Regions from separate parts of the Amycolatopsis mediterranei genome, predicted to be linked through region 2. Evidence: predicted binding sites of a transcription regulator. Region 2 holds the regulator's gene; the other holds the start of a gene.
What was found. The regulator HspR, encoded in region 2, represses chaperone genes until heat shock. The targets are predictions, from matches to a motif close to ANNTTGAGTNNNNNNNACTCAANNT.

Region 1: the regulator HspR is predicted to act here: its motif matches at 8,937-8,961, upstream of lon (endopeptidase La).

The regions. Positions count from the first base shown of each region.
Region 1 is NZ_CP100416.1:573,820-588,471, forward strand. It holds gene ISP_RS02955 (sialidase family protein) at 1-1,157, opposite strand, end outside; gene ISP_RS02960 (hypothetical protein) at 1,285-1,959, shown strand; gene ISP_RS02965 (YajQ family cyclic di-GMP-binding protein) at 1,994-2,485, opposite strand; tRNA gene ISP_RS02970 (tRNA-Tyr) at 2,615-2,697, shown strand; gene ISP_RS02975 (hypothetical protein) at 3,362-5,131, shown strand; gene ISP_RS02980 (class I SAM-dependent methyltransferase) at 5,621-6,451, shown strand; gene lon (endopeptidase La) at 6,520-8,922, opposite strand; gene ISP_RS02990 (SAM-dependent methyltransferase) at 9,023-9,874, opposite strand; gene ISP_RS02995 (GNAT family N-acetyltransferase) at 9,946-10,893, opposite strand; gene ISP_RS03000 (putative bifunctional diguanylate cyclase/phosphodiesterase) at 11,122-13,767, shown strand; tRNA gene ISP_RS03005 (tRNA-Thr) at 13,848-13,920, shown strand; tRNA gene ISP_RS03010 (tRNA-Met) at 14,049-14,121, shown strand; gene rpmG (50S ribosomal protein L33) at 14,172-14,336, shown strand; gene ISP_RS03020 (MaoC family dehydratase N-terminal domain-containing protein) at 14,419-14,652, shown strand, end outside.
Region 2 is NZ_CP100416.1:10,348,890-10,363,541, reverse strand. It holds gene ISP_RS46945 (DUF4097 family beta strand repeat-containing protein) at 1-11, shown strand, start outside; gene dnaK (molecular chaperone DnaK) at 704-2,578, shown strand; gene grpE (nucleotide exchange factor GrpE) at 2,575-3,282, shown strand; gene dnaJ (molecular chaperone DnaJ) at 3,319-4,494, shown strand; gene ISP_RS46925 (heat shock protein transcriptional repressor HspR) at 4,500-4,925, shown strand; gene ISP_RS46920 (DUF305 domain-containing protein) at 5,108-5,632, opposite strand; gene ISP_RS46915 (lytic polysaccharide monooxygenase) at 5,629-6,378, opposite strand; gene ISP_RS46910 (dienelactone hydrolase family protein) at 6,525-7,241, opposite strand; gene ISP_RS46905 (globin domain-containing protein) at 7,316-8,419, opposite strand; gene ISP_RS46900 (globin domain-containing protein) at 8,776-9,951, opposite strand; gene ISP_RS46895 (MarR family winged helix-turn-helix transcriptional regulator) at 10,274-10,759, shown strand; gene ISP_RS46890 (MDR family MFS transporter) at 10,860-12,047, shown strand; gene clpB (ATP-dependent chaperone ClpB) at 12,146-14,652, shown strand, end outside.

The DNA.
Region 1 (14,652 bases), 830 kb from region 2:
CCTACGGGCCGCTCCTCGAAGGCGGATCCCTTACCGAAGTAGGCTTTGCAGCCGGCGTCGTCCTCGGTGGCGATCTCCAGCACGTTCCGGCCGTCGTCGACCGGCAGCAGGGTCGAGGAGTAGTTGGGGCAGAAGTTGTTCCAGATGCCGGTGATGTGCACGGGGGCGGGCAGTTCGTACCAGTGGCCGCTGCCGAAGTCGTCGTTCGCGAGCAGCACCTGCCCGTTCTGCGGCTGCGGCACGCCCTTCGCGTCGGTGTAGATCTGCCCGACCATGACGATCCGCACCCCGTTCGGGCCGCCGGGGAACAGCGCGATCGTCTGCGCGTGCTGGAAGTAGTTGCCGGTGGCGGTGTCGACGCGGGTGCCGGGGTCGGCGGGGTCGCCCCAGTTGGCGCCGTCGGCGGAGATCTTGAAGTACGGGTCGCAGTAGCGGTCGCGGAAGTTGCAGATCTCGTACGCGAAGTAGTAACGGCCGTCGGGCAGCCGCCGGATGATCGGCATGCCGGGCCGGACGCGGTCCGGCGGGATCGCCAAGGTGAGCTGCTTGGTGCCCCAGTTCACCCCGTCGGTCGAGGCGACCCGGTTGAGCACCTGCGCGTACTTCGGCGCCTGCGTCTCGTCGGCGAAGTGGAGCCAGAGGGTGCCGCCGGCGTCGACGGTGAACTCGGGCTCCCAGATGCCGTCGATGTTGTGCGACCGCGCGGCCTCGGACAGGAAGCTCCACGAGCGGCCGCCGTCCTTGCTGGCCCAGATGCGGATCCCGATGCGGCGCCGCGGCCCGGCGTCCTGCCGGTAGGACGCGGCCCACAGCAGCGTGCCGGCGCGGAGCTTGCCGACGCGTTCCGGCAGCTCGTAGACGGTGCCGCAGCACATGCCGGCCCGGCCGTCGGGGTCGTGGATCGCGCCGATCTCGTGGAACGACTCGCCTTCGTCGGTGCTCTCCAGTACGGGCGTGAACTTGCCGTCGGCGTCTTCGCTGGTCAGAGTGGCGATGATGCGCCCGTGGCCGTGTTCGAGACGGATCAGGCGCGCGTACGCGCCGAAGCCGGGAACGAGCTGTTTGCGCTCGGCCGCGCGCGCCGGCGTCAGCAGCGAGGCGACGGCGGCGAGCGTCAGCACGAAGACCAGCGAACGGCGCAACTCGACCCCCTCCACGCGGTGACCGCGCGATTACAGCACGGCTGAGCGGCGGCGACGGGACGCATTCACGCGTTCGGGTAACGCTCTTGCGCTGCGTGTCGAAAGATCACGGGAGGGGCTGCGGTGGCCCCGAGGGGGAAAGATGAAGATCCGGCTGGGCGGCCTGCTGCCGCTCTTGGTCCTGGCCTCGGCGTGCGCGCCGGCGACCGGCTACGGCGAGATCGTCGCGCAATCGGCGCCCGCTTTGCCTGCTTCGCCTCCTTCGCCGACCTCGTCGGCGCCGCCGGTGCCGCGTGACGTGCCGACGGAGACGCACACGGGCAAGGAGAGCGGCGAGTTCCAGACGTCATGGCCGGCGGACCAGCTGGGCTTCTTGACGTTCGAGTGCCCGAAGTGCACGTCCAACGTGATCGTCGACACCGACGGCGGCGAGCACGGCCTGGTCAACGCGATCGGCGCGTACAAGGGCACGAAGTGGATGAACACGGAGCCGGACCGCCCGGTGAAGCGGGTGACGGTCCACGCGAACGCCCCCTGGACGGCAACGATCTCGGATTACCGAAGCATCCCGACGGCCGAGAGCGGCAAGGACACCCCGGGCAAGAGCGAGGCGGTCCTGAAGCTCCCGGCGGGCGTGACCCGCATCCGCTTCACGGTGAAGACCCGAGGGAACGTCGCGCTGTGGGTGATGTCCCCGAAGGACCGCGACCTGATCCTCAACCAGATCGGCGACCTGCAGGTGGAGCGGGACGTCCGCGGGCCGGCGTACCTGCAGGTGGAGGGGTATGAGACGAGCTGGACGCTGACACCGTCCTGAGCGGGCACCCGGGGCGCGGGTGCCCGCGGCGGCGTCACCGGTAGTTGGTGAACTGCAGCGCGATCTCGAAGTCCTTGCCCTTCAGCAGGGCGATGACCTCCTGCAGCTGGTCCTTCTTCTTGCCCGACACCCGCAGCTGGTCGCCCTGGATCTGGGCCTGGACGCCCTTGGGGCCTTCGTCGCGGATGTACTTGGCGATCTGCTTCGCCTTGTCCGAGGCGATGCCCTGCAGGATCTTGCCGGAGATCTTGTAGATCTTGCCCGACAGCGCCGGCTCGCCGGCTTCGAAGGCCTTCAGGGAGATGTTGCGCTTGATCAGCTTCTCCTTGAACACCTCGACCGCGGCCAGCGCGCGCTCCTCGGTCTCGGACTCGATCGTGAGCGCCTCCTCGCCGGCCCAGTTGATCGTCGTGCCGGTGCCGCGGAAGTCGAACCGCGTGCCCAGCTCCTTGCTCGCCTGGTTGAGCGCGTTGTCCACCTCCTGGCGGTCGACCTTGCTCACGACGTCGAAAGAGGGATCCGCCACGTGTCCTCACACCTCGTACTCGCTTGTCAGGGGCCTCCCAGCCTAGCCCCCACCGGGGGAGGGGTATCCCGGTTGACCCCTGCTCGGACCCGTTGGGTAAGCTTTCCCCCGGCCGGTGAGACCGGTCTTGGCGGGTTACCCGAGTGGCCAAAGGGGACTGGCTGTAAACCAGTTGGCTTACGCCTACGGGGGTTCGAATCCCTCACCCGCCACACCAGTAAAGAAGCCCCGTGACCACGGCGTATGCCGGGCGCGGGGCTTCTTCGTGTGTGCGGCCGGATGCGGTGGTGTGCAGCCGTGTGCGGCCATCCGTGGGCAGGCGCCGGGGCTGACTACTTGGCCAGCGGTCGATCACCGCCTTGCAAAGGTGCGAACCCGTCTCGCCGCCGACCAGCGGAACGTTCGCTCCCCGGTCAGCGCTCTGCACGGCCTGCCGTTCCCCGTGGTTCCCCGCGCACTCCCCGGCAACGGGGCACGCGAAGGGCACGCGGGGCACAAGCGGCTGAAACACGCGGTAGTGGCCACTAACCGTGTTTCAGCCGCTTTCGTTCTTCCTGTGACTACAGAGACATAGAATTAGAGTGGGGAGAGAGAATTTACCGAAGTTGTCACCCATCTGTCACACCCAAACCCGCAGGTCATAAGGGGTGGAGTGACAGGGTGACAGGTGTGACAGCCTCGACACCCCGGAGGTGTCACAGCGAGCCCCAGCAGGCTCGATGGGGCCCATTGGGGCGGACGTGCGTAACGCACGGGGCGGCTCTCATCCCTGAAGTCCGGCCGGCTCGGACGCGGCCCCGTCCAAGCCGGCCGCCCACCGCGACGGGGTGGGTTATCAGATGTCACATTCCGTAGCACGTCATCGACTATGGTGGGGTGGACGAGACGAAGCCCCCACCCATGCTGATCGATGTGACCGAGCTTGAGCAACAGGTGGTCGACACCGCCCGCCGCGGGGAAGTCGCCAAACCCGCCATCACGATGACGGTGGAGGAGCTGGCGGTCACCGACGACCCCGACCTGCGGGTGCGAGCCGATCTGATCCGCGAACTGCTCCGCGGCCTGCGCGGTGGCCTCGACCCGCGCGGAGTCCGGATAGAGGGCGTGCGAGTCGTCGGACAGCTTGACCTTATTCAGGTCACCGCCGTCACTGGGCTGAACCTGTCCCGGTGTGCGCTCCCCGACGGCATCCGTTGCGAACAGGCGCACCTTCGCTACCTGTCGCTGAACAGAAGTCTGCTCGCTTACCTTTCAGCCGACGGCCTCCGCGTCGACGGCGGCCTGTTCCTGCGGGGCGCTACCATCACCGGCGCCGGTGAACTTGGGGCACTCCGGCTACTCAGTGCACATATTGGCGGCCCACTCGAATTAGAGCGAGCCACCATCACAAACACCGCCGGCCCTGCGCTGAACGCCGACGGCCTCCGCGCCGACGATAACCTGCTCATGGGGGGCGTCACCTTCAGCGGTGCCGGAGCACGTGGTGCGGTCCGGCTGCTCGGTGCCCACATTGGCGGTGCATTCGAACTCGATCAAGCTGCCATCACAAACACCACGGGCCCTGCGCTGAACGCCGACGGCCTCCGCGCCGATAGCGAGCTGTTCATGCGCGCCGCCACCATCACCGGCGCCGGTGAACTTGGGGCGCTCCGGCTGTCCGGTGCCCACATTGGCGGTGCATTCGAACTCGATCAAGCTGCCATCACAAACACCACGGGCCCTGCGCTGAACGCCGACGGCCTCCGCGCCGATAGCGAGCTGTTCATGCGCGCCGCCACCATCACCGGCGCCGGTGAACTTGGGGCGCTCCGGCTGTCCGGTGCCCACATTGGCGGCCAAGCTAGCCTATGGTCGTTCAGGCTGTACAACAGCTCAGGTCCGCTCCTGGAACTGCCGGAGGCGCAGATCACCGGGGCGTTGCTGTTCCCGCCGGAGGTCGTGTGCCCGGCCAGCCCACATGGAACAAGCCGTCGTGGCTGTCCTTACAGCGACCGCACCATCACAGTCCACGGATTGACCTACTCGACTCTGCGGGAGATCTCGTGGCGTCAATGGCTGCACCTGCTGGTCCACCACACCCCCACCTACTGGCCCCAACCCTTCCAGCAACTCGCCGCCACCGAACGCGCCGCCGGCCACGACAACAACGCCCGCGAAGTACTCATCACCCAACAAGACGAACTCCGCCGCCGCACCCCTGAGGCTCTGGGCAACCGGCTCGCACAATGGCGACACGGACTATGGGGCTGGCTTGGCCGCTACGGCTACCGCGCCCACCGCCTTGTCGCCGCACTCGTCGTCATACTCACCCTCGCCGCCGGACTCAGCCTGCTTGCCGGACAGGTCACCACCCACCCCGGCCACCACGCCGCCGAACGCGTCCCACCCGCCACCGCAAATCCCAACGCCCCTGGCACACCTTGCTCACCCGTCGAACTCATCGGCCTCGGCATCGACCGCGGACTCCCCTCGGCACCACCGGCATCCGCACCCACTGCGACCTCGACACCACCACCGGCTGGGGACAAACCTTCACCGCCGCCCTCTGGGTACTCCAAGCCCTCCTCTGGGGCCTGGCCACCCTCGCCATCGCCGCCTACACCGGACTCGTCCGCAAACCCACCTGACCGCCACCGCCTGACTTGAGCGAGATCTCGAAGCGGGGGGCTTGCCCGATGTACAGAGCGTCCGTGGACACGCTGTAAACCAGTTGGCTTACGCCTACGGGGGTTCGAATCCCTCACCCGCCACGTTCGTTCGTCAGAGAGCTCTGTCTGCGGAAATCGCAGGCAGAGCTCTCTTTCGTTGTGCCTTTCGGGGGTCGATCCCCCCAATCCCCGCCAAGTGCTCCGTCCCCTGACCTCCGGACGTGGTCACCTCGGTATTTCGAGGTGACCGGGAATTGATTCCCGTGCGCTGGACGCCGTATAAGACCTGGTGGTCAGCTATGTGCCGGATGGGCGATATCGGGCGTATTATCCGGTGAATCCGCAGGTCGGCGGACTCTGCTCGCCGATTCGGGCGAAGGGTCGCTCCGCCTTTCGACCTGTTTCAGAAAACATCGTAACGCATTTCTTGAGCGACTCGACCCGGCATGGGGGTGCCGGAAATTCCACCGAGCCGCTGGAGGAACACATGTCCATTCCCGTGACGTCGCGACCGGTTCGCGAGGAGCTGGTGCGGGTGCAGTACGCCGAACCCGCGCTCGTCGCCGGCTACGCGGACGACCACGCCGGATGGGGACCCACCGCGCGCTACCACCATTCGCGGCGCTACGCCATCGATCAGGTCCTGGCCGGCTGCCCCGGTGGCGACCTGCTCGACGTCGGCTGCGGGCCCGGGATGATGGTGCGGCACCTGCTCGACACCCGGCCCGGCGACTTCCGCATCACCGCGTGCGACCAGTCGCCGGCCATGATCGATGCCGTTGCGGCGCGCGTCGACGCCGATGCCGGCGTCAAGCTCGCCGTGGGCGACATCCAAGAGATGCCGTTCGGCGACCGGGAGTTCGATGTCGTCCTCGCGATGGGCGTCCTCGAGTACGCCGACGCCGCGCAGGCGCTGCACGAAGTCGCCCGGGTCACCCGGCCCGGCGGGCTCGTCGTGACGACGATGCTCAACCCGAAGAGCCCGTACCGGCTCTTCGAATGGGGCGTCTTCTGGCCCGCCCGCCGCACGCTCGGGGCGCTGGAGCGCGTTGTCGGCGTCCCGCCGTCGAGACGGCACGGTGCCCGCCGCACCGGGATCGTCGCGCTGACCCCGCGGCGCCTGCGGGAATTGCTGTGGCGCGCCGGTCTGCAGCCGGGGGCGGTCATCGCCTACGACGTCACCGCGTGGGTGCCGCCGGTCGACCGGCTGGTCCGCCGCCGGGACCGCTCGTGGCGGGAGCGTCCGGAAACGACGATCGCGCGCGGGGCGAAGCGCTGGCTGGGCACCGGCTACCTGGTCGCCGCCCAGCGGCTCTGACCACCGAAGAGAACGGCCGGTTTCCCTTGGGGAGAGGGAAACCGGCCGTCCGGGGGCGGCGCTCGGGGTTACGCCGCCTGGGAAACCGGCGTCGAAGCCGGGGTCAGGGCGAGGTCGAGGACCTCGCGGACGTTGGCCACCGCGTGGACGTCCAGCTGGGCCAGCACCTCGGCCGGGACGTCGTCCAGGTCCGGCTCGTTGCGCTGGGGGATGATCACCGTCTTCATCCCCGCCCGGTGGGCCGCCAGCAGCTTCTGCTTGACGCCGCCGATCGGCAGGACCCGGCCGGTCAGGGACACCTCGCCGGTCATCGCGACGTCCGCCCGGACCACGCGGCCCGAGAGCAGCGACGCGAGCGCCGTCGTCATGGTGACACCGGCCGAAGGGCCGTCCTTCGGGACCGCGCCCGCCGGGACGTGGACGTGGATGCCGCGGTTCTTCAGGTCGCCCACCGGCAGCTCCAGCTCCGCGCCGTGCGACCTGAGGTAGGACAGCGCGATCTGCACCGACTCCTTCATCACGTCACCGAGCTGGCCGGTCAGCTGCAGCCCGGACGCGCCGGACTCCTGGTCCGCCAGCGACGCCTCGATGTACAGGACGTCACCACCGGCACCCGTCACCGCCAAGCCCGTCGCCACGCCCGGGGTCGCCGTGCGCTGCGTCGACGCCGGGAGCGACGACTCGGGGATGTGCCGCGGGCGGCCGAGGTAGGTCTCCAGGGACGGAGCGTCCACGGTCAGCGGCAGCGAGACCTCGTCCAACGCGACCTTGGTCGCGATCTTCCGCAGCACCTTCGCGATGGTCCGGTTCGCGTCGCGCACGCCCGCCTCGCGGGTGTACTCGGCGGCGATCCGGCTGAACGCCGCGTCCGTCAAAACCACGTCCGAAGTGCTCAGCCCGGCGCGCTCCAGCTCCCGCGGGAGCAGGTGGTCGCGGGCGATGGTGACCTTCTCGTGCTCGGTGTAGCCGTCCAGCGTGACGAGCTCCATGCGGTCCAGCAGCGGGCCGGGGATGGTCTCCAGCGCGTTGGCCGTCGCCAGGAACACGACGTCGGACAGGTCCAGCTCGACCTCGAGGTAGTGGTCGCGGAACGTGTGGTTCTGCTCCGGGTCCAGCACTTCGAGCAGCGCCGCGGTCGGGTCGCCGCGGTAATCGGCGCCGACCTTGTCGATCTCGTCGAGCAGCACCACCGGGTTCATCGAGCCGGCTTCCTTGATGGCGCGGACGATCCGGCCGGGCAGCGCGCCGACGTAGGTGCGGCGGTGGCCGCGGATCTCCGCCTCGTCGCGGATGCCGCCCAGCGCCACCCGGACGAACTTCCGGCCCATGGCCTTCGCGACGGACTCACCCAGCGACGTCTTGCCGACCCCGGGAGGGCCCGCGAGGGCGAGCACCGCACCCGAACGCCGGCCACCGACCGGGCCGAGACCCGACTCGGCACGACGCTTGCGCACGGCCAAGTACTCGATGATGCGTTCCTTGACGTCGTCGAGACCGGCGTGGTCGGCGTCCAAGACGGCCCGCGCGGCCGCGATGTCGTAGCTGTCCTCGGTGCGCTCGTTCCAGGGCAGCTCCAGGACGGTGTCCAGCCAGGTGCGGATCCAGCCGCCTTCGGGGGATTGCTCGGACGTGCGGTCCAGCTTGTCCACTTCGGCCAGTGCGGCCTTCTTGACGGCGTCGGGCAGTTCGGCGGCCTCGACGCGGGCGCGGTAGTCGTCGTCCTGCGCGGTGCCGTCGAGCTCGCCGAGCTCCTTGCGGATCGCCTCGAGCTGGCGGCGCAGCAGGAACTCCTTCTGTTGCTTCTCCATGCCCTCGGCGACGTCCTTGCGGATCGTGTCGGTCACCTCGAGCTCGGCCAGGTACTCCTTGCTCCACTCGAGGGACTTCTCCAGGCGGGCCGCGACGTCCAAAGTAGACAGCAGCTCGAGCTTCTGCTCGGTGGACAGGTACGGCGCGTTGCCGGACAGGTCGGCGATCGCGGAGGCGTCTTCGACCTGCTGGACGGCGTCGATCAGCTGCCAGCCGCCGCGCTGCTGGAGGATCGAGATGACGACGGCCTTGTACTCGGCCGCGAGCTGCGCGGTCCGGTCGTTCGTGGTTTCGGGGGCGTCCTCGGCGTGCACCCAGCGGGCCGCGCCGGGGCCGTCGGCGATCCGGCCGACGAGCGCGCGGGCCGTGCCGCGCAGCAGGACGGCGGCCTTGCCGCCGGGCACGCGGCCGATGCGCTCGACCGTCGCGACGGTGCCGAACTCGGCGTACTCGCCGTGGACGCGCGGGACGATCAGGACTTCGGCCTTGGTCGCCGCGGAAGAGCGGATACCGGGGAAGGACGCCTGGCTCGGCGTCTTGGCCTGGGCGGACTCCACCGCGGCCCGCGTCTCGGTGTCGGTCAGGTCGAGCGGGACGACCATGCCCGGCAGCACGACGTCGTCATCGAGCGGGAGCACGGGCAGGAGGCGGGTGTCGGACATGTGCACTCCTCGGGTAGTTGAGTCTGCCTAGCTCAACTCTCCGATGGGTGTGTTTGTTTCCGATGGTGCGTTCGCCGACAGCGATCAGGGAAACCGCAGGTCAGGCGGGCTTCTCCGCGACGGCGCACCACGCGAACGGGCGGGCCTCCGCCTCCAGCGCGTTGATTTTCCGGTCCGGCCGCCAGTCCGGCAGGTGCACGATGCCCGGCTCCAGGAGCGGCCAGTCCCCGAAGAGCGGCTCGATTTCTTCGCGGTTGCGCAGCCAGACCGGGTTGCTCGTCTTCCGGTACTGCTCGACGAACCAGCGCAGCCCGTCCAGGTACGGGCCGTCGCCGTCGCCCTCGCTCATCTGCGAAATCGCCAGCCAGCTGCCGGGCGCGAGGGCGTCCCGGTACGCCGCCAGCAGCCCGTCCGGATCGTCGTCGGGCCCGACGAAGTGCAGCACCGCCGCCATGATCAGGCAGACGGGCTGGGAGAAGTCGATGAGGCGCTGCGTTTCCGAGGCGCGCAGCACCGACTTCGCGTCCCGCATGTCGGCCTGGACGATGCCGGCCCAGTCGGTCGCGAATTCCTCCTCGAGGATCAGCGTCGCGTGGGCGGCGGCGACCGGCTCGTAGTCGACGTAGACCACCTTCGCGTCGTGGTCCTCGGGCAGCTCCGCCTCGACGACCTCGTGCACGTTCCCGGCCGTCGGCACCCCCGACCCGAGGTCGATGAACTGCCGGATCCCGGCCCGCAGCGCCGCCCGCACCGCGCGGTTCATGAACTCGCGGTTCTGCTTCGACCCCGGGCGCACCAGCGGCCACTGCTGCTCCATGCGCCTGCCGAACTCGCGGTCCACGGCCCAGTTCTGGGTACCGCCCAGGTACCAGTCGTAGATCCGGGCCGCGGACGGCTTCTCGGTATCGACACCTTCCGGCGCTCTCGGCGCGGAATCCCGCTGGTCGGTCACTTGAGGCTCCCCTCGCTGGCGGCGGGGTTCAGCCTATAAGCCCAGCGCACCCGGGGTAATCCACCAGTGGTTCACCGAACAGCCGGTCGACGCTGCCAGTACGTCCACAGCGGGCGGTACCCCTGCGCGTACCAGAACGGCGTCGACAGCGGGTTCGCCGCGGCGTGGTGCAGCAGGACGACGTCGGCGCCTTCCTCGTCGAGGACGTGGTGGGCGTGCGTCGCCAGCGCGGTGCCGACGCCGGACGACCGCGCGGCCTCCGCCACGGCCAGTGACGACAGGTAGCCCACCCGGGAAGCGGCGACGCGGCCGCTGATCCAGCCGGTTTCGCCCGGGTGCTGGACGCTCACCATGCCGAGCGGACGGCCGTACAGCTCGGCGATCCACAACGGCGGCTCCGGCCGCTTCAGCTGCTCGGCGAGGTCCTTGGCCAGGATCTCCTCGACGCCGGTGCGCCAGTTCACCGTGCCGTACTGGGCGTCGTAGGAGTGCAGTTCCATGCCGAGCGCCACGGCCGTCTCGAGGTCGCCGGGCTCGGCGCGGCGGATCTTGACCCCGGGCGTCCCCAGCGGGGTCGCCGGGACCAGCCGCTGCGCGGGGCGGACCGCGACCACCCGCAGCGGCGCGAAGCCGTGGTGCAGCATTTCGCGCGCGCCGGCGGCGTCCCGGCTCGCCCGCGGCACGATCGCCGCCGTCTCGGTGTCACCCGGCTCGGCGACCGCGCGCAGATGTTCATCCCATCGGGTGAGGAGGGCATCAAGCACGGCCGCCGGCTGCGGGCCGGCCAGCTGGAGGTCGAGGCGGTGCTCGGTCAGCGCGCGCCACGGCGCGTTCGGGGCGTCGCGGTCGACCTGGACGCGGGACGCGAGGCCGGACGCCGCCGAGCCGCCCGTCGCGACCTCCAGGACCACCGCGTTTTCCGCTGCTTCGAAGGGAGAAGATCCGGGGAGGAGGGAGTCCACCGCCGCGAGCCGCGCCGCGTGCTCGGTGGCAATCACATCGCTGTGCATGAGCCCCATTGAAGCGCTACCCGGCCGCGCGTGCGAAGAGAACCGGCCCGGTTACGACACCTGCCGTTTCACCCCTTGGTCCACGCAGGTCAGCGCGTTCGAGGCATTGTTAACCCTGGGGTGATCTCCTACTGTCTCGAAAGGGACGCGGGTACGCCCTACGGGGTACGGTATGGCCCCTGTCCACACCCGAAGTCACGGATCAGCACCGGTGGACAAGCCGGGAGGGAAGGTCGGATGCCGGACACCAACGCCCACGGCGACGCCGTCGCGCAGGCGCAGCCCGGGCCGGGAGCCGCTTCCGGGACACCACCCGTCTCCGCCGAAGCCCGTACCGACGAGCGCCGGTTCCGCGTCTACACCTTCGCCGTCCTGAGCCTCGGGCTCGTCGCCGCCTTCGCGGTCGGTTCGTGGCTGCCGTTCCACTGGGACGACCGGCTGCTGTGGATCGGGCCCGTGCTCGCGGTCGCCTTCCTGCTCGCCGAACAGCTCGGCATCAACGTCGACGTCCGCAGCGGCATCTCGTGGACGATCTCCTTCACCGAGATCCCGCTCGTCATCGGGTTCTTCATCGCGCCGTTCGAGGTCGTGCTGGTCGCGCACCTGATCGCCGGCATCGGCACGCTGCTCGCCCGCAAGGTCGCCGGGCGCGTCCTCTACAACGCGGGCGCGTTCCTGCTCGAGATCACCGGCGCCTTCGCGGTCGCCGGGCTGGTGAAGTACCTCGTCGGCGCCGGGACGGCCGACAAGATCCCGTGGCTCGCCGCGCTGGCCGGCACCCTGACCGCGCCGCTGGTGAGCACGCTGCTCGCCCTGGCCGCGGTCCGCGTGCTGCGGCGCCGCATGCGGGTCAGCACCGCCGTCCGGCTCACCGGGCGGATCCTGGTCGTCGGCTTCGTCAACGCCTCCGTCGGCCTCTCCGGCTACCTCGTCATCTCCAGCACGCCCCAGGCGTGGCCGCTGGTGCTCGCCGTCTTCCTCGGCCTGACCGCGCTGTACTGGGCGTACTCCGACCTGCTGCGCGAGCAGCGGGACATGGAGGCGCTCTCGGACGTCAGCCTCATGGTGGCCCGCTCGGGCCAGCAGGCCGCGGCGCGCCCGGCCAGCCGCGCGGACGAGCTCGTCGGCGGTGTCGACGTCCGCGAGTGGGCGACGATCGCCGAGCGCATCAAGGACCAGCTCGCCGCCGGCCGCGTCGTGCTGAGGCTCCGGCTCGAGCCGAAGGACACCATGCGGATCGTGGTCGCGGGCGACGACCTGCCGGCCGCCGACCCCGCCGCCGACGACCCGCTGCTGCGGCTGCCCGGCGCGCACGTCCGGCACTTCCGGATCACCGAGGCCAACCCCGACGTCCGCGCGGCGCTGCTCGACCGCGGCGCGCAGGAGGCGCTCGTCGTCCCGCTGCGCAGCGCGAACCGGCTGCTCGGCGTCGTCGAGGCGCACGACCGGCTGTCCCGCTGGCGCGGGTTCGGCAAGTACGACGTCCAGCTGCTCGGCACCATGGCCAGCCACCTCGCGACGTCGCTGGACAACCGGCGCCTGCTGGCGACCCTGCGCCACGACGCCTACCACGACCCGCTCACCGGGCACCTCAACCGGCCGGGCTTCCGGCAGGTGGCGAAGGAACCGCTGCGGGACTTCGCCAACGCCGTGGTGCTGCGGATCGACCTCGACGTCTTCTCGACGGTCAGCGACGCGCTCGGCTACGCCTGGGCCGACCGGATGGTCGTCGCGGCCGGCCGCCGCATCCGCGACGCGCTCGGCCCCGACGTCCCGCTCGCCCGGCTCGAAGGCGCGTCCTTCGCCGCGCTGCTCGTCGGCCTCCCGCCGGAGGACGCCCACCGGGCGGCGGAACGGCTGCGCGAAGAGCTGTCGGCGCCGTACCCGGTCGACCGGCTGTCGGTCGAGGCGAACGCGATGATCGGCTACGCGACGACGTCCGCGGAAGAGCCCGGCGATGTCGTCGACATCGAAGGCCTGCTGCAGCGCGCCGACGTCGCCGTCCGCGCGACCAAGGGCGGCGAAGAGGTCCGCGGCTACGTGCCGAGCATGGGCCAGATCTTCCTGCGCCGCTTCCAGATGGTGACGCAGTTCCGGCAGTCCCTCGAGGACGGCCAGGTCAGCGTCCACTACCAGCCGAAGATCACCCTGCCGAACCGCCAGGTGCAGGGCGTCGAAGCGCTGGTCCGCTGGGTGCACCCGGAGTTCGGCAGGCTCGGCCCGGACGAGTTCGTCCCGGCCATCGAAGCGGCCGGCCTGATCGGCGTCCTGACGGGTTTCGTGCTCGGCGAGGCGCTGAAGCGCTGTCGCAAGTGGCTCGACGAGGGCCTGCGGATCTCGGTCGCGGTCAACCTGTCGGTGCGCAACCTGGCCGACGAGGACTTCCCGAACAAGGTGGCCCGCGAGCTGGAGCACTACGGCATCCCGCCGGAGCTGCTGACGTTCGAGCTGACCGAATCCGGCGTGATGTCCGACCCGCAGAAGGCGCTGCCGATCCTGCGCGAGCTGCACTCGCTGGGCATCACCCTCGCGGTGGACGACTTCGGGACGGGCTACTCGTCGCTGGCGTACCTGCGGCAGCTGCCGGTCGACCAGGTGAAGATCGACAAGAGCTTCGTCCTCGGCATGGGGACCGACCTCGGCGACCTCGCGGTGGTGCGGTCGATCGTCGAGCTGGGCCACTCGCTCGGGCTGACGGTGGTGGCCGAGGGCGTCGAGGAGGACGTGGCCCGCGACCAGCTCGAGGCGATGGGGTGTGACGTCGCCCAGGGTTACCTGATCTCGCGGCCGCTACCGGAAGACCGGCTGGAGGCGTGGCTGCAGGCCCGCACCGCACGCTCACCGGGACGCCACTCCGAGACCGTGTTGACCCTCCTGACCTGAGGTTTTGTGCTAAGGGGACCCCGGTTGCACGACGGGGCGACAGGACTTGCTAATCTTTCCAAGTCCTCGCGAGAGGCCAGGCCCCTTTAGCTCAGTCGGCAGAGCGTCTCCATGGTAAGGAGAAGGTCTACGGTTCGATTCCGTAAAGGGGCTCCGCGAGTGGGCGAGCTATGCTTGCATAAAGCGCAGGCCTAGCTCGCTTCGCGGTGTCCTCTGGGGGCCGAGCCCCCAGACCCCCGCCAGGGGGCAAGCCCCCTGGACCCCCGGGGTGGGCATGCTAGGGCGGTGTAGCTCAGTTGGCAGAGCAAGCGGCTCATAATCGCTGTGTCGCCGGTTCAAGTCCGGCCACCGCTACGCGGTAACGACGGGGCTGGCCCCCGGGACCTGAGAGAGAAGGAAACGCTGTGGCTGCCACCGACGTGCGACCCAAGATCACGCTGGCGTGCGAAGAGTGCAAGCACCGCAACTACATCACCAAGAAGAACCGGCGCAACAACCCGGATCGCCTGGAGATGAAGAAGTTCTGCCCGAACTGCGGTACGCACCGGACGCACAAGGAAACTCGCTGACGACGTAGCGCGTTCACACCAGCTCGAAGAAGCCGCCCGGAGTTGCTCCGGGCGGCTTCTCGCTGTTGGTAGCCTCGTCGCCGTGCCCTTGGACCAGTCGTTCACCGGGCGGAGTTATCCGCCGCAGACCAGCTACGAAGTGAGCCGGGAGAAGATCCGGGAGTTCGCCGACGCGATCGGCGACGCGAACCCGGTCTACCGCGACCCGGAGGCGGCCCGCGAAGCCGGCCACCCGGACGTGATCGCCCCGCCGACCTTCCTCACGATCATCAACCTCGCCTCGATCAACGCGATCGTCACCGACCCCGAGCTCGGC
Region 2 (14,652 bases):
GCGCGGCCTGACCTTTCTCATATCTCTGGCTTTTCTTACTACGGGGGCATTTTCCGATGGGCAGGATCGAACGACGCGTCCTCGTGGCCGCGCTGCTGGGAGCCATCGCGACGTTCGGCGTCGTGGGCTTCGCGCGCGGGGAATCCGCGGAGACACCGGCGCAGGGGGTGCCGGTCTCCGCGGATTCCCACTATCGAGTGACTTCTTGGGTCGGTACTCCGGCAGAAGTCCTTGTGCAGCAAGGAAAACCGGATTTCTTATTCTCCTCCTGGTCCGGCCGCCGCTCCTGAACTGTCGGGGGTCGCTGTTAGGAAGGAAGCACGCCGAAGGCCGGCGTGCAGGGGAGGGACAGATCATGGACGTGCGCCAGGTGGCCGAGGTGGCGTAGCTGGTGAGCGGGGTCGTCCCCGATCGCGGGGCGGTCTGCCGGTGAGTCCGCTTCGGCCCTGGTCGCGGGCCGGTTCCGGTGAGCCGGACCGACGGGTGAGCGGCGTCACAGCCGATCTCGGCACGATCGGGTGCCGGACCCGGGAACAAGAACCCGGACCGCCTCGTTAGGCTGGGTGCAGAGGTTGAGCGCAGTCGACTCAAGTCCGGGTTGACGGAGTGCGCGAAGGCCGGATAAAACTTGCCAGGGACTCGCTCAAGGCGAGGACGAACGTGCAGGTCACGAACATAGCAGCCGTAAACAGGAGGAAGCACCATGGCGCGAGCGGTCGGCATCGACCTCGGCACGACCAACTCGGTCGTCGCCGTCCTTGAGGGCGGCGAGCCGACGGTCATCGCCAACTCGGAAGGCTCCCGTACCACCCCTTCGATCGTCGCCTTCGCCAAGAACGGCGAAGTGCTGACCGGCCAGCCGGCGAAGAACCAGGCCGTCACGAACGTCGACCGGACGATCCGGTCCGTGAAGCGGCACATCGGCACCGACTGGAAGACCGAGATCGACGGGAAGAACTACACCTCCCAGGAAATCAGCGCGCGCGTGCTGATGAAGCTGAAGCGCGACGCCGAGGCGTACCTGGGCGAGACGATCACCGACGCGGTCATCACCGTCCCGGCGTACTTCGAGGACGCCCAGCGGCAGGCCACGAAGGAAGCCGGCCAGATCGCCGGCCTGAACGTGCTCCGCATCGTCAACGAGCCGACCGCCGCCGCGCTGGCGTACGGCCTGGACAAGGGCGAGAAGGAACAGACCATCCTGGTCTTCGACCTCGGTGGTGGCACCTTCGACGTCTCGCTGCTGGAGATCGGCGAGGGCGTCGTCGAGGTCCGCGCCACCTCCGGTGACAACCACCTCGGTGGTGACGACTGGGACGAGCGCATCGTCAAGTGGCTGGTCGACAAGTTCAAGGCCACGAACGGCATCGACCTGACCAAGGACAAGATGGCGCTGCAGCGCATCCGCGAGGCGGCGGAGAAGGCGAAGATCGAGCTGTCCAGCTCGAACTCGGCCAGCATCAACCTGCCGTACATCACCGTGGACGCGGACAAGAACCCGCTGTTCCTCGACGAGACGCTCTCGCGCGCCGAGTTCCAGAAGATCACCGCGGACCTGCTCGAGCGCACCCGGAACCCGTTCAACAACGTGATCCGCGACGCGGGCATCGCCGTCGGCGACATCGACCACGTCGTGCTCGTCGGTGGTTCCACCCGCATGCCGGCCGTGTCGGACCTGGTCAAGGAGCTGACCGGCGGCCGCGAGCCGAACAAGGGCGTGAACCCGGACGAGGTCGTCGCGGTCGGCGCGGCGCTGCAGGCCGGTGTGCTGAAGGGCGAGGTCAAGGACGTCCTGCTGCTGGACGTCACGCCGCTGTCGCTCGGCATCGAGACCAAGGGTGGCGTCTTCACCAAGCTCATCGAGCGCAACACCACGATCCCGACCAAGCGCTCGGAGATCTTCTCCACCGCGGACGACAACCAGCCGTCGGTGCAGATCCAGGTGTTCCAGGGTGAGCGCGAGATCGCCGCGCACAACAAGAAGCTCGGCATGTTCGAGCTGACCGGTCTCCCGCCGGCCCCGCGTGGCGTGCCGCAGATCGAGGTCACCTTCGACATCGACGCCAACGGCATCGTGCACGTGACCGCGAAGGACCTGGGCACGAACAAGGAACAGTCGATGACGATCACCGGTGGCTCCGCGCTGCCGAAGGACGACATCGAGCGCATGGTCAAGGACGCCGAGGCCCACGCCGAGGAAGACAAGAAGCGCCGCGAGGAAGCGGAGACCCGCAACCAGGCGGAGACGCTGGTCTACCAGACCGAGAAGTTCGTCAAGGACAACGACGACAAGCTGCCCGAGGACCTCAAGGGCAAGGTCAAGTCCGCGATCGACGAGGCCAACGAGTCGCTGAAGGGCACGGACTCGACCAAGATCCGCGAGGCGATCGAGAAGCTGAACACCGCTTCGCAGGAGCTGGGCACCGCCCTGTACGCCAACGCGAACGCCGACGCGGCGGCCGGTGCGGCCGGTGGCGCGGGTGCGGGTGCGGCAGGCGACGCCGGTGCGGCCGGCGGCCAGGCCAAGGCCGATGACGTGGTGGACGCCGAGATCGTCGAAGAGGACGAGAAGAAGTGACCCACAGCTACGACGAATCCGAGAACCAGGGCCGAGGCCCCGAGGAGCCGGTGGTCGTGCGGGACCGGCGTCGGGTGGATCCCCAGACCGGGCAGGTCCGCCCGCCCGGTCCGGCCCACGCCGCGCCGGAGCCGGAGGAAGCGCCCGTGGAGCACGCGGGCCCCTCGCTCGGCGACACGATCATGGACGACGCGGTGTCGGTCGTCTCCGACGTGGAGAAGGAGCTGTCCGAGCGCACCGCCGACCTCCAGCGCCTGCAGGCCGAATACGCCAACTACCGCAAGCGGGTCGAGCGTGACCGCGAGGCGGTCGTGATCGGCGCGAAGGCGACGGTGGTGAACGACCTGCTGCCGCTGCTCGACGACCTCGAGCGGGCCGAGCAGCACGGTGACCTCACCGGCGCGTTCAAGGCCGTCGGCGACAAGCTGATCAGCGGCCTGCAGCGCGCGGGCCTCGAATCGTTCGGTTCCGAGGGCGAGCCCTTCGACCCGAGCGTGCACGAGGCCGTGCAGCACAGCACCTCGCCGGACGTGGCGGGCCCGACGGTCACCGTGGTCATGCGCCGCGGGTACCGCTTCGGGGACCGCGTACTGCGGGCGGCGCTGGTCGGCGTGACCGACCACGAGCCCGGTGCGGCCCCGGGGGACCCGTCCGTGGGTGGCGAGCTGCCACTCGGCGGCGGGGTCGATGAACAGCAGCAGTAAGCACTATCCGGTTCAAGTGGGAGGAGGAGACGCCCGATGAGTGCACGGGAATGGATCGGTAAGGACTTCTACCGTGAACTGGGCGTCTCCTCCGACGCCACCGCGGACGAAATCAAGAAGGCCTACCGGAAGCTGGCCAAGGAGAACCACCCGGACGCGAACGCCGGCAACGCGCAGGCGGAGCAGAAGTTCAAGGCGGTCTCCGAGGCCTACGGCGTGCTCTCCGACGCGAGCAAGCGCAAGGAGTACGACGAGGCGCGGCGCCTGTTCGGCGGCGGGGGTGGCTTCAACTTCCCCGGTGGCGGCGGTGGCGGCAGCTTCGACATGGGCGACATCTTCGGCCAGGCCGGCGCCGGCGCGGGTCAGCAGGGCGGCTTCGGCGGCCTCGGTGACATCCTCGGCGGGATCTTCGGCCGTGGCCGGACCGCGACGGGCGCAACGGCGAACCGGCCGCAGCGCGGCGCCGACGTCGAGACGGACGTCCGGATCGACTTCACCGAGGCGGTCAAGGGCGCGACCCTGCCGCTGCGGCTGTCGAGCCCGGCGACCTGTGCGACGTGCAGCGGCAACGGGGCCCGTCCGGGCACCACGCCGCGGACCTGCCCGACCTGTTCCGGGTCGGGGCTGGTCAGCCGCAGCCAGGGCGCGTTCGCGTTCTCGGAGCCGTGCCGCGACTGCCGTGGCCGCGGGACGATCATCGACGACCCGTGCCCCGAGTGCGGCGGCGAAGGCATCAGCACGCGGACCCGCACGCTGACCGTCCGGATCCCGCCGGGCGTCGACGACGACCAGCGCATCCGGCTGGCCGCCCAGGGCGAGCCGGGCCGGGGCGGTGCGCAGGCGGGCGACCTGTACGTCCGGGTGCACGTGGCTCCGCACCCGCTGTTCGGGCGCAAGGGGCTCGACCTGACGATCACCGTGCCGGTCGACTTCACGGAGCTGACTCTCGGCACCACGATCACGGTGCCGACACTGGAAGCCAAGGTCTCGCTCAAGGTGCCGCCGGGCACCGCGAGCGGACGGGTGCTGCGCGTGCGCGGCAAGGGCATCGCCAAGCGCGACGGTTCGCAAGGTGACCTGCTCGTCACCCTCCAGGCGGCGATTCCCGCCAAACTGGACGACAAGGCGCGCGAGGCACTGCAGGCGTACGCCGAGGCGATGGCCGGGCACGACCCCCGGCCCGAGATCACCGAGCTGCTGCAAGGTAGGTGAGAGTGGTGTTCGGCGGGATTCCCCAGGAAGGCGACGAGGAGACCCCGGTGTTCGTCATCTCGGTGGCGGCCCAGCTCGCCGGGATGCACGCGCAGACGTTGCGCACGTACGACCGGCAGGGCCTGGTGTCACCCGGTCGCACCCCCGGCGGCGGGCGGCGCTACTCGATGCGGGACATCGCGCTGCTGCGCGAAGTCCAGCGCCTGTCGCAGGAGGACGGCGTCAACCTGGCGGGCATCAAGCGCATCATCGAGCTGGAGAACCAGGTCGACGCGCTTCGCGCCCGGATCACCGAGCTGACGGAGGAGCTGACCGCGGCGTACGTGGCGGCGGAACAGGCGACGGCGGCGGCGCACGCGTCCTACCGGCGGGATCTGGTGCCGCTCAACCAGCAGACGGCATTGGTGGTCTGGCGGCCCAAGCGCCGCTGATCCCCGAAGCGACGAAGGCCTCCCCGGGCGACCGGGGAGGCCTTTGCGCACATGGGGGTTGTGGGCAGCTTCCGGCTCATGCGTCTCCGGGACGGGAAACTGTCGGTGCTTGCCGGTAGCGTCGAAAACGGGGGCTGCTCAGGCAGGTTTGCGCGGCTGGAGCGCCCGGCCGCGCCGCAGGATCACGTCTTGACGTTCAGCAACTGCTTCACCTCGGCCGTCCGGGACTCGATCACCCGCCGGGCCAAGTCCCGTGCCTGGGCGTTCACCCCGCCGCCTGGCCCGTTCTCCGTCTGGGCCAGCTCGACCGCTCCCTGCTGCTGTCCGGTCAGGACATCCAGGAACCGGCGGGTGAATTCGGTGTCCGGGGCCGACCGGAGCGCTCCCACCAGGTCCGGCGCCGCCGTCTTCATGCCGCCGTGGCCGGCGTGAGCTTGCGGGGCCACCGTCTCCGGCTGGTTCCAGTCGTGGAGCCAGTGCCGCATGTCGTCGACCTCGGTCTGCTGCGTCACCTCGATCGCCGCCGCCAGCTCCTTCAAACCCGCCGGGACCGGGCGGCCCGAAGCCAGCCGGACGATCTCGATCCCGTGCTGGTTCTGGGGAATCAGCATCTGCAGGAACATCACGTCCGCCGCGTTGTGCTGCGGAGGGGCCGTCGTCGCGCAGCTTGTCAGGAGCAGCGCGACGACGGCCAGGACCACTCTCACAGGCGCTGCCACAGCGCCGGGGTGTTCGGTGGCTCCCAGCCCGCGATCGCCGTGTGCGGCTGGAGGCACCGGTAGCTCGCGCCGCCGTACGTCACGACGTCGCCCGCCTTGTACGCCGTGCCCGCTGCCCAGGTGCCACCCGTGGGCGGAGTGGTGGTCGTCGTGGTGGGCGGCGGGGCCGTCGTGGTCGGGGGCGGCGTGGTCGTCGGCGGCGGAGTGCCGCCGCCACCGACCTGGAGGTCGACGCAGCTGTAGAACGCGTTGGCCGTGTCCGCGATGTTCCAGATGGCCAGCACCTTGATCCGGCCCGAATAGCCGGCCAGGTTCACCGTGTGCGACAACGTCGACGGCGGCTGCTGGTTGTGGCCGTCGAACACCGCGACCCGGGTGCCGCCGACGTAGTACTCGTAGTTCGACGTCGAGTGCCGGGCGGTGAACACCCAGTTGAACGTCACCGTGCTGCCCACCGACTTGGCCGGCCACGGCTTCGACTCGTCGGTCAGCTCGGCGAACTGCGACAACCCGCCGTTGCAGCTGCGCAGCCCCTTCGGGCCTTCGACGCTCTGCGGTTCGTAGACGATCTGGCCGCAGCCGGAGACCTTCCCGGCCGCGCAGTTGGCCTGCCGGCTGGGCGGGTCGGACACGTAACCGTGGGCGCTCGCCGAAGTGGCGGGGAGGACGACGACCAGCACCGGCGCGAGCAGGGCGCCGGCCGCGGCCGCGAAGAGCTTTCTGTTCCAGGTCATTTCGGCTCCTCGAGGGGGAACAGCGTTGTTCCGGAGGGGAGGACGAACGAGCACGTCCGTGGAAGACGTGGTCTAGACCATAAGTCGATTCGGGCACAACGGTCAACGAACTACCGCCGTTCGACGAAACCGCTGCTCCGGTCGGATCAGTGCGAAGGTCGGGACGGCTGCTGCAGGTGTTCGCCGAAGAAAGACGTCACTCGGCTCCACGCGTCTTCGGCCGCTTCGTGGTGGTAGGTGAAGCCGACGACCTTGAGCAGCAGGTTCACCGGGGCCGCGGTGTCGATCTTGTTGGCGAACCCGTGGCTGGCGTCCGGGTACTCCTTGACGTCGTGCGGGATGCCGCGCTCGGTGAGCACCGTCTCGAGCTTCGCCGCGGCGCCGCGCAGCCCGAAGTCCTTCTTGCCGAAGCTGGCGACGACCGGGCAGGCGTCGTCGAGCACCGACAGGTTCTTCGGCAGCTGCCCGTAGTACGGCGCGGACGCTTCGAAGCCGCGTGACGCCGCGACGAGCGCGAAGCCGCCGCCCATGCAGAACCCGGCGATGCCGATGCGGCCCGAGCAGTCCGGCCGCGCGGCCAGGAGCGCGCGGGACGCTTCGATGTCGTCGAACGCCCGGCCGCGGTTGGCGAACATGTCCGAGAACACCCGCCGCACGCAGCGGAACATGCCGCCGCGCGAATACAGGTCCGGGCTGAGCGCGAGATATCCCTCGCGGGCGAAGCGGTCGGTGATGTTCTTCGTGTCCTGGCTCAGTCCGAACGCGTCGTGGATGAGCACCACGCCCGGGTGCGGTCCCGCGCCCGCGGGCTCCGCCAGGTAACCGCCGATGGTGCCGTCCGCAACCGGAATAGTCATCTCCATATCGGCGAAGATAGCGAGCCGCCGTCGCTTCCGCGCCGCATGCTGAGAGTTTCTCAGCGCATTCCGGACAAACTTCAGTCCAGGGTGAACGGGTCGTAGGATATTCGTTCCAGATCGATTCCCCTGGCCAGGAGCTGGGCGACGGTCGCCTGGATCATCGGCGGCGAACCGGAAACGAGAACGTCGTGATTCTCCCACGTGCCGCGCTGGGTGACGGCGTGGGCGAGCGTGCCGCGGTCGCCGCCGGACAGCGCGCCCTGCTCGGTGACCGGGGTGACCGTCAGCCACTTCGACGTCGAGGCCAGCCGGCGCAGCTCCTCGAGCGCGTACAGGTCTTCCGGTCGCCGGCCGCCGAAGAACAGGTGCACGGGCGGGTTCCGCTTCCAGCGCGAAAGGTCGTCGAGGATCGCCAGCAGCGGCGTGATCCCGGTGCCGCCGCCGATCATCAGCAGCCGCCCCTTCGTGGACGTCGGCCGGACGTTCAGCACGCCCATCGCCGGCCCGAGGCGCCACACGTCCCCCGGCCGGGTGTGGTTGACGATGCTCCCGCTGACCCAGCCGCCGGGCACCGCGCGCACGTGGAAGGTGAGCTGCCCGTCGCCGCGGGGCGCGTTCGCCGGCGAGAGGTACCGCCAGAACCGCGGCCGCTGCGGCACTTCCACGCTGACGTACCCGCCCGCGCGGTAGGGCAGCAGCCCTTCGGTGCGCACCTTCACCAGTGCGACGTCGCGGCTGAGCCTCCGGTGCTCGAGCACGGTCGCCGACCACGCCGCCGGGCCCGTCTCCGCCTGGGCGGCCTCGCGCATCGCCTTGGCGATGAGCCCGTAGGCCGAGGTCCACGCGGATTCGACTTCGGCGGTCCACTTCTCCTTGAGGAACCGCTTCAGCGCCGCGATCAGCGCGACGCCCACGGCGTCGTAGTGGCGGGAGACGACGGCGAACTTCCGGTGGTCGCGGCCCAGCTGCCCGAGGAAGGTGACCAGCTCGTCGGGCCGGTCGACCATCTGCACCACGTACACCAGCGCGCGCAGCAACCGGCTCCGCTGCGTCGCCATGGTGACCGGGAAAAGATCACGGCAATCGGGGGCGACCACGAACAACGCGCCGTAGAAGTACTGCGCGAGTTCGTCGGCTTCCGACTCGATCTCCGCAAAACTTTCACGAATCAACCTGGCCATCTCTCGACCTGCCACAGCCGAAACGGGAAGCGTCTCGGGCATGGTGGAGATCTTCACGGATTCAGCATTCATCGGGAACGGTAATCTCCAGTCGTGCAAAGGCTTTTGGCGCCGTGCCTGCGGCGTCGCCGTGCGGTGCCGCCCCCGAGGGTTCCTGACTGTAGGCGAATTCCCGTGCAGATGCGCGTGATTCCGCGCGTTCCCGCTCGAACGGAGCAATTCAGGTACGCCCGGTAAACCCCGTCTGTCGCTGCGTACAAATGATCACGCCGTCGGATTCATCCGTTACCGAGTTACCGATTTCCGATGCATAACGAATTGTTCACCGGACGGCGGATTGCCGGTGGCGGCGGTGGCTAGTCGATCGTGAACGGGTCGTACTGGATCTGGTCCAGCGCGCTGCCCGCGACCAGCATCCGCGACACCGTCGCGCGGATCATCGCCGGCGAGCCGGACACGAGGATGTCGTGGCCGGGCCAGGAGCCGTACCGCGTGACGGCTTCGGCCAGCGTCCCCTGCTCGAACCCGGGGACGTCGCCGCCGCGTTCGACGACCGGCGTGATGGTCAGCCAGGGGTTCGTCGCGGCCAGCGCGCGCAGCTCTTCGAGGTCGTAGAGGTCCTCGCGGGCCGGGCCGCCGTAGAACAGCTGGGTCTTGGGGTTCTCGCCCCACAGCGCGAGGTGGTCGAGGATCGACCGCAGCGGCGCGACGCCCGTGCCGCCGGCGATCATCAGCACGGCCCGCGAAGACTCGCGGTCGACCGTCATCCGGCCCAGCGGCGGGCCGAGCCGCCAGACGTCGCCGGGCTGGGTGTGGCTGACGATCGCGCGGGAGACCCAGCCGCCGTCGATCGCGCGGACGTGGAACTCGATGCCGCCGTCCTCGCGCGGCGCGTTCGCCGGCGAGAGGTAGCGCCACAGCCGTGGCCGCTGCGGCACTTCGACGCTCACGTACTGCCCCGGGTGGTAAGGCACGGGCTGGTCGGGCACCAGCCGCACCAGGGCGAGGTCCCAGGTCAGCCGCCGGTGCTCGACCACGGTGGCCGACCACGACGGCGGGTTCGTGTCGGACGCGGCCGCGTCCTGCATGGCCCGGGCGGCGATGGTGAACGCCTCCGCCCACGCCCGTTCGACCTCGGGCGTCCACGCCGGGCCGAGGTGGTTCTTGAGCGAGGCCAGCAGCGCGGTGCCGACCGCTTCGTAGTGCCGGGGCACCACGCCGAACTTGCGGTGGTCGCGGCCCAGCTGGCGCAGGAACGGCGCGAGGTCGTCGGGCCGGTCGACCATCTGCACGATGTGCACCAGCGCGCGCACCAGCCGGCCGCGCTGGATCTCCATGTTGATCGGGAAGAAGTCGCGCGTGGTCGGGGCGAGGGTGAACAGCATCCCGTAGAAGAACTGCGAGATGTCGGCGATGTACGGCTCGGACCTGGCCCAGCTGTCCCGGATGAGCCGGACCATCGCGGTCACGGCCGCGGGGGCTTCACGCGGGGCCGAGGACCTGGGGAGCGGGCTGACCGAGTCGGCTGTCATGGAATGTTCACGAGTCCGGGACGGTTGAGCGGGGACACCCGATCATGCACCGCCGGCCCGAGCGCGGAGACGGCTGCGGGTGCTCGGATGCCGCCGGTCACGGCCGCCTCCTGGGTCCATCGCCACTGCCTCCACCTCGTCACTCGCCGGGACCGCGCGCGGGTCCGTCCGCAGGGTAGCCGCCGGGCGCCCTTTTGCCCGCATTGTTGCTCCGACCGGGTGTATTCGGCCCGGTCAGGCGTGGGGGACCTCACCGGAGAGATGGTTGTCCCGAGCAAGCGTCCGGCAATATACTTGTATGGCACAACTAAGGGAGGCGCCGATGAGCTTCGACAGCACCGACGACGACGTCCGGGTCGAGCTCATGCGCGAGCTGAAGACCGCTTCCCAGCTCCAGCACGCCTGGATCATGCAAGCCTGGCAGAGCGAGCCCGGCCTGCACCCGGCGGCCGCGATGCTGCTGTCCGACCTGGCGAAGAACGGCGAGACGCGGCCGTCCGAGCTGGCGAAACGCCGGTTCGTCGACCTCTCGGTCGTCAGCAGGCAGATCACCCAGCTGTCCGCGGCGGGGCTGGTCGACCGCCGTCCCGCGCCCGAAGACGGCCGGGCGTCCCTGGTGAGCGTGTCCGAGAAGGGCCGCGCCGAGCTCGCCCGCTGGCGCGCCGGCTACGTCGAGTTCATGGAGAAGGCGCTCGGCGGCTGGGACGACGAGCGCGTCACCGACCTCACCGCCCGGCTGGCGGAGATGAACGCCGACCTCCGCCAGGCCCTCGGCAGCAACGCCTACCTGGCTGACACGAACAAGTGATACCGCGGGGAAGAGGCCCACTGGAAGTGGCTTTTTCCCCTGTCGAAACTGTCCGTTCGGTCCTGACTTGGCGGCGTTCGGCAGGGTTAACGTCGGTGGGGTGACGCGTGACCGGGTCGCACTGCTGTGCGCGCTGGGGATCGACAACTTCGGCTCAGGTCTGTTCCTCCCGTTGGCACTGGTCTACGTGACGCAGGTGGTCGGCGTGCCGCTGGCCGTGGCCGGCACCGCCGTCACCCTGGGTGCCGTGGGCGGGCTCGTCGTGCCGCCGCTCGCCGGCCGGCTCGTCGATCGCGTCGGGCCGCGCGCCGTGGTGATCTGCGCCCAGCTGCTGCAGGCCGCGGGCGTCGGGGCGTACCTGATCGCCGGCAGTGCGGGCCCGGTGGTGGTCGCGGCCGTCCTGCTGTCCGCCGGGCAGCAGCTCTTCTACAGCTCCCTGTTCGTGCTCATCGCCGACGTCGCGGGCGACGGCCCGAAGGACCGGCCGTTCGCCGAAGTGGGGATGGTGCGGGCCGCCTCCTTCGGCCTGGGCGGGCTGGTGGCGGGAGCGATGCTGACGTGGCTCGGTAAGGCCGGTTACCGCATCGCGCTCACCGCGGACGCACTGACGTTCTTCCTGGCCGCGCTGATCCTCGTCTTCTTCGTCCGGCTGGCGCGGCCGCACCGGCCGGTCTGCGAACGGTCGGTCCGCGTGCTGCGTGACCGGCCGTACCTGGCCCTCATCGTCTTCAGCGGCCTCTTCGGGCTCTCGCTGGACTTCTTCCTGATCGGCACGCCGGTGTTCGTCCTCGACCGGCTGCACGGCCCGGTCTGGCTGCCGGGCACGATCCTCGCCCTGCTGACCGTGCTGACCAGCGTCGGCGGCACGCTCGCGCTGCGGCTCACCGCCCGGCTGACGCGGATCGCGGCGATGCGCGCCGGCTCGGCGTTGTTCTCCGCGTGGTGCCTGGTCAGCCTGGGCGTGCTGCTCGTGCCCGACGCCTGGCGGGTGGTGTACCTGCTGGTGTCGACGCTGGTGTTCGCCGCGGGTGACCTCGTCTTCGGGCCGCGATCGGGGGCACTCGCCGAGGCCGCGGCACCTCCGGTCGCCCGCGGACGTTATCTCGCTGCGTACCAGTACGCGTTCACCGTGGCGCAGGTGATCGCGCCCGCCGTGGTGGCCTTGTTCTCGGTCGCCGACTGGTTACCCTGGGTGCTGGTGGGGGCGTGCGCCGGTCTCGCCGTGGCCGGGCTCGGCACCCTCGGCTCCCGGTTGCCGGCCAGCGCCGTCGCACCTGGCCAGAGTTGAGCGGAACAGACTCAAGTTTTCCTGCGTTAGGGATAGAGACGGGTCACGGTCAGGCCTGTCACCACGACTTTCTCGCAGTACCGAGCATGAGGTGAGGGATGGACGCTTTCAACCCGACCACGAAGACCCAGCAGGCGATCTCGTCCGCGGCGCAGGCGGCCACCATGGCCGGCAACCCGCACGTGTCGGCTCCCCATCTGCTGGGCGCCCTGCTGGCGCAGGGTGAGGGGCTGACCGCACCGCTGCTGACCGCGGTCGGGGCCGACCCGGAAGTGGTGCACAAGGAGCTCGAGCCGCTCATCGCGGCGCTGCCGTCCGCGACCGGCGCCACCGTGTCGAGCCCGCAGTTCGACACCCACGCGGTCAAGTCGCTGACGCGCGCCCAGAAGCTCGCCACCGAGCTGGGCGACGAGTACGTCTCGACCGAGCACCTGCTCGTCGGGCTCGCCACCGAGGGCGGCCAGGTCGCCGACCTGCTCAAGCGCCACGGTGCGACGCCGGACGCGTTGCAGGAGGCGTTCGCCAAGGTCCGCGGCTCGGCCCGGATCACCAGCGCGGACCCCGAGAGCACGTTCAAGGCGCTCGAAAAGTACGGCGTCGACCTCACCGCGCGCGCCCGCGCCGGCGAGCTCGACCCGGTCATCGGCCGGGACACCGAGATCCGCCGCGTCGTGCAGGTGCTGTCGCGGCGCACGAAGAACAACCCGGTCCTGATCGGCGAGCCGGGCGTCGGCAAGACGGCCATCGTCGAAGGGCTGGCCCAGCGCATCATCGCCGGGGACGTGCCCGAGTCGCTGCGCGGCAAGCGCGTCGTCGCCCTCGACCTCGGGTCGATGGTGGCCGGCGCGAAGTACCGCGGCGAGTTCGAAGAGCGGCTGAAGGCCGTGCTCAAGGAGATCACCGACTCCGCGGGCGAGGTCGTCACCTTCATCGACGAGCTGCACACCATCGTCGGCGCCGGCGCGACCGGCGAGGGCGGCGCGATGGACGCGGGCAACATGATCAAACCGATGCTCGCCCGCGGTGAGCTGCGGATGGTCGGCGCGACCACGCTCGACGAGTACCGCCAGCACATCGAGAAGGACGCCGCCCTGGAGCGGCGCTTCCAGCAGGTGCTCGTCGGCGAGCCGTCGCCGGAGGACACGATCGCGATCCTGCGCGGGCTGAAGGAGCGCTACGAGGTGCACCACGGTGTCCGGATCACGGATGCCGCGCTGGTCGCCGCCGCGACGCTGTCCGACCGCTACATCACCGCGCGCTTCCTCCCGGACAAGGCGATCGACCTGGTCGACGAGGCCGCGTCGAAGCTGCGCATGGAGATCGACTCGCGGCCGGTGGAGATCGACGAGGTCGAGCGGGCCGTGCGCCGGCTCGAGATCGAGGAGATGGCGCTCGCCAAGGAGAGCGACGCCGCTTCGAAGGAGCGGCTCGCCAACCTGCGTGCCGAGCTGGCCGAGAAGCGCGAGACGCTGACGGCGCTGACCGCGCGCTGGCAGAACGAGAAGGGCTCCATCGAGCGCGTCCGCGAGCTCAAGGAGCAGCTCGAGCAGCTGCGCGGCGAGTCGGAGCGCGCCGAGCGCGACGGCGACCTCGGCAAGGCCGCCGAGCTGCGCTACGGCCGGATCCCCGCGCTGGAGAAGGAGTTCGAAGCGGCCACCGCGGCGAGCGAGGCCAGCCAGCAGAACGTCATGCTCAAGGAGGAGGTCGGCGCGGACGACGTCGCGGACGTGGTCAGCGCGTGGACCGGCATCCCGGCGGGCCGGCTGCTGGAGGGCGAGACCGGCAAGCTGCTCCGGATGGAGGAGGAGCTGACCCGGCGCGTCATCGGGCAGGCCGAAGCCGTGCAGGTGGTGGCGGACGCGGTGCGCCGCGCCCGTGCCGGCGTCGCCGACCCGGACCGGCCGACCGGTTCGTTCCTGTTCCTCGGCCCCACCGGCGTCGGCAAGACCGAGCTGGCCAAGGCGCTGGCCGAGTTCCTGTTCGACGACGAGCGGGCGATCCAGCGGATCGACATGAGCGAGTACGCCGAGAAGCATTCGGTGGCGCGCCTGGTCGGTGCCCCGCCGGGGTACGTCGGCTACGACCAGGGCGGCCAGCTGACCGAGGCCGTGCGGCGCCGCCCGTACTCGGTGGTCCTGCTCGACGAGGTGGAGAAGGCCCACCCGGACGTCTTCGACGTGCTGCTGCAGGTCCTCGACGACGGGCGGCTGACCGACGGCCAGGGCCGGACGGTGGACTTCCGCAACACCATCCTGATCCTCACCTCGAACCTCGGTTCGCAGGCCATCGCCGACCCGTCGCTCGACGAGCGGCAGCGGCGGGACGCGGTGCTCGAGGTGGTGCAGCGGCAGTTCAAGCCGGAGTTCCTGAACCGGCTCGACGACATCGTCGTGTTCCACTCGCTCGGCACCGAGCAGCTGACGTCCATTGTGGACATCCAGATCGCCCGGCTCGCCAAGCGGCTGGCCCAGCGGCGGCTGAACCTGGACGTCACCGACAGCGCCCGCGAGTGGCTCGCGCTCAACGGCTTCGACCCGATCTACGGCGCCCGCCCGCTGCGGCGGCTGGTCCAGTCGGCGATCGGCGACAAGCTGGCGAAGGAGCT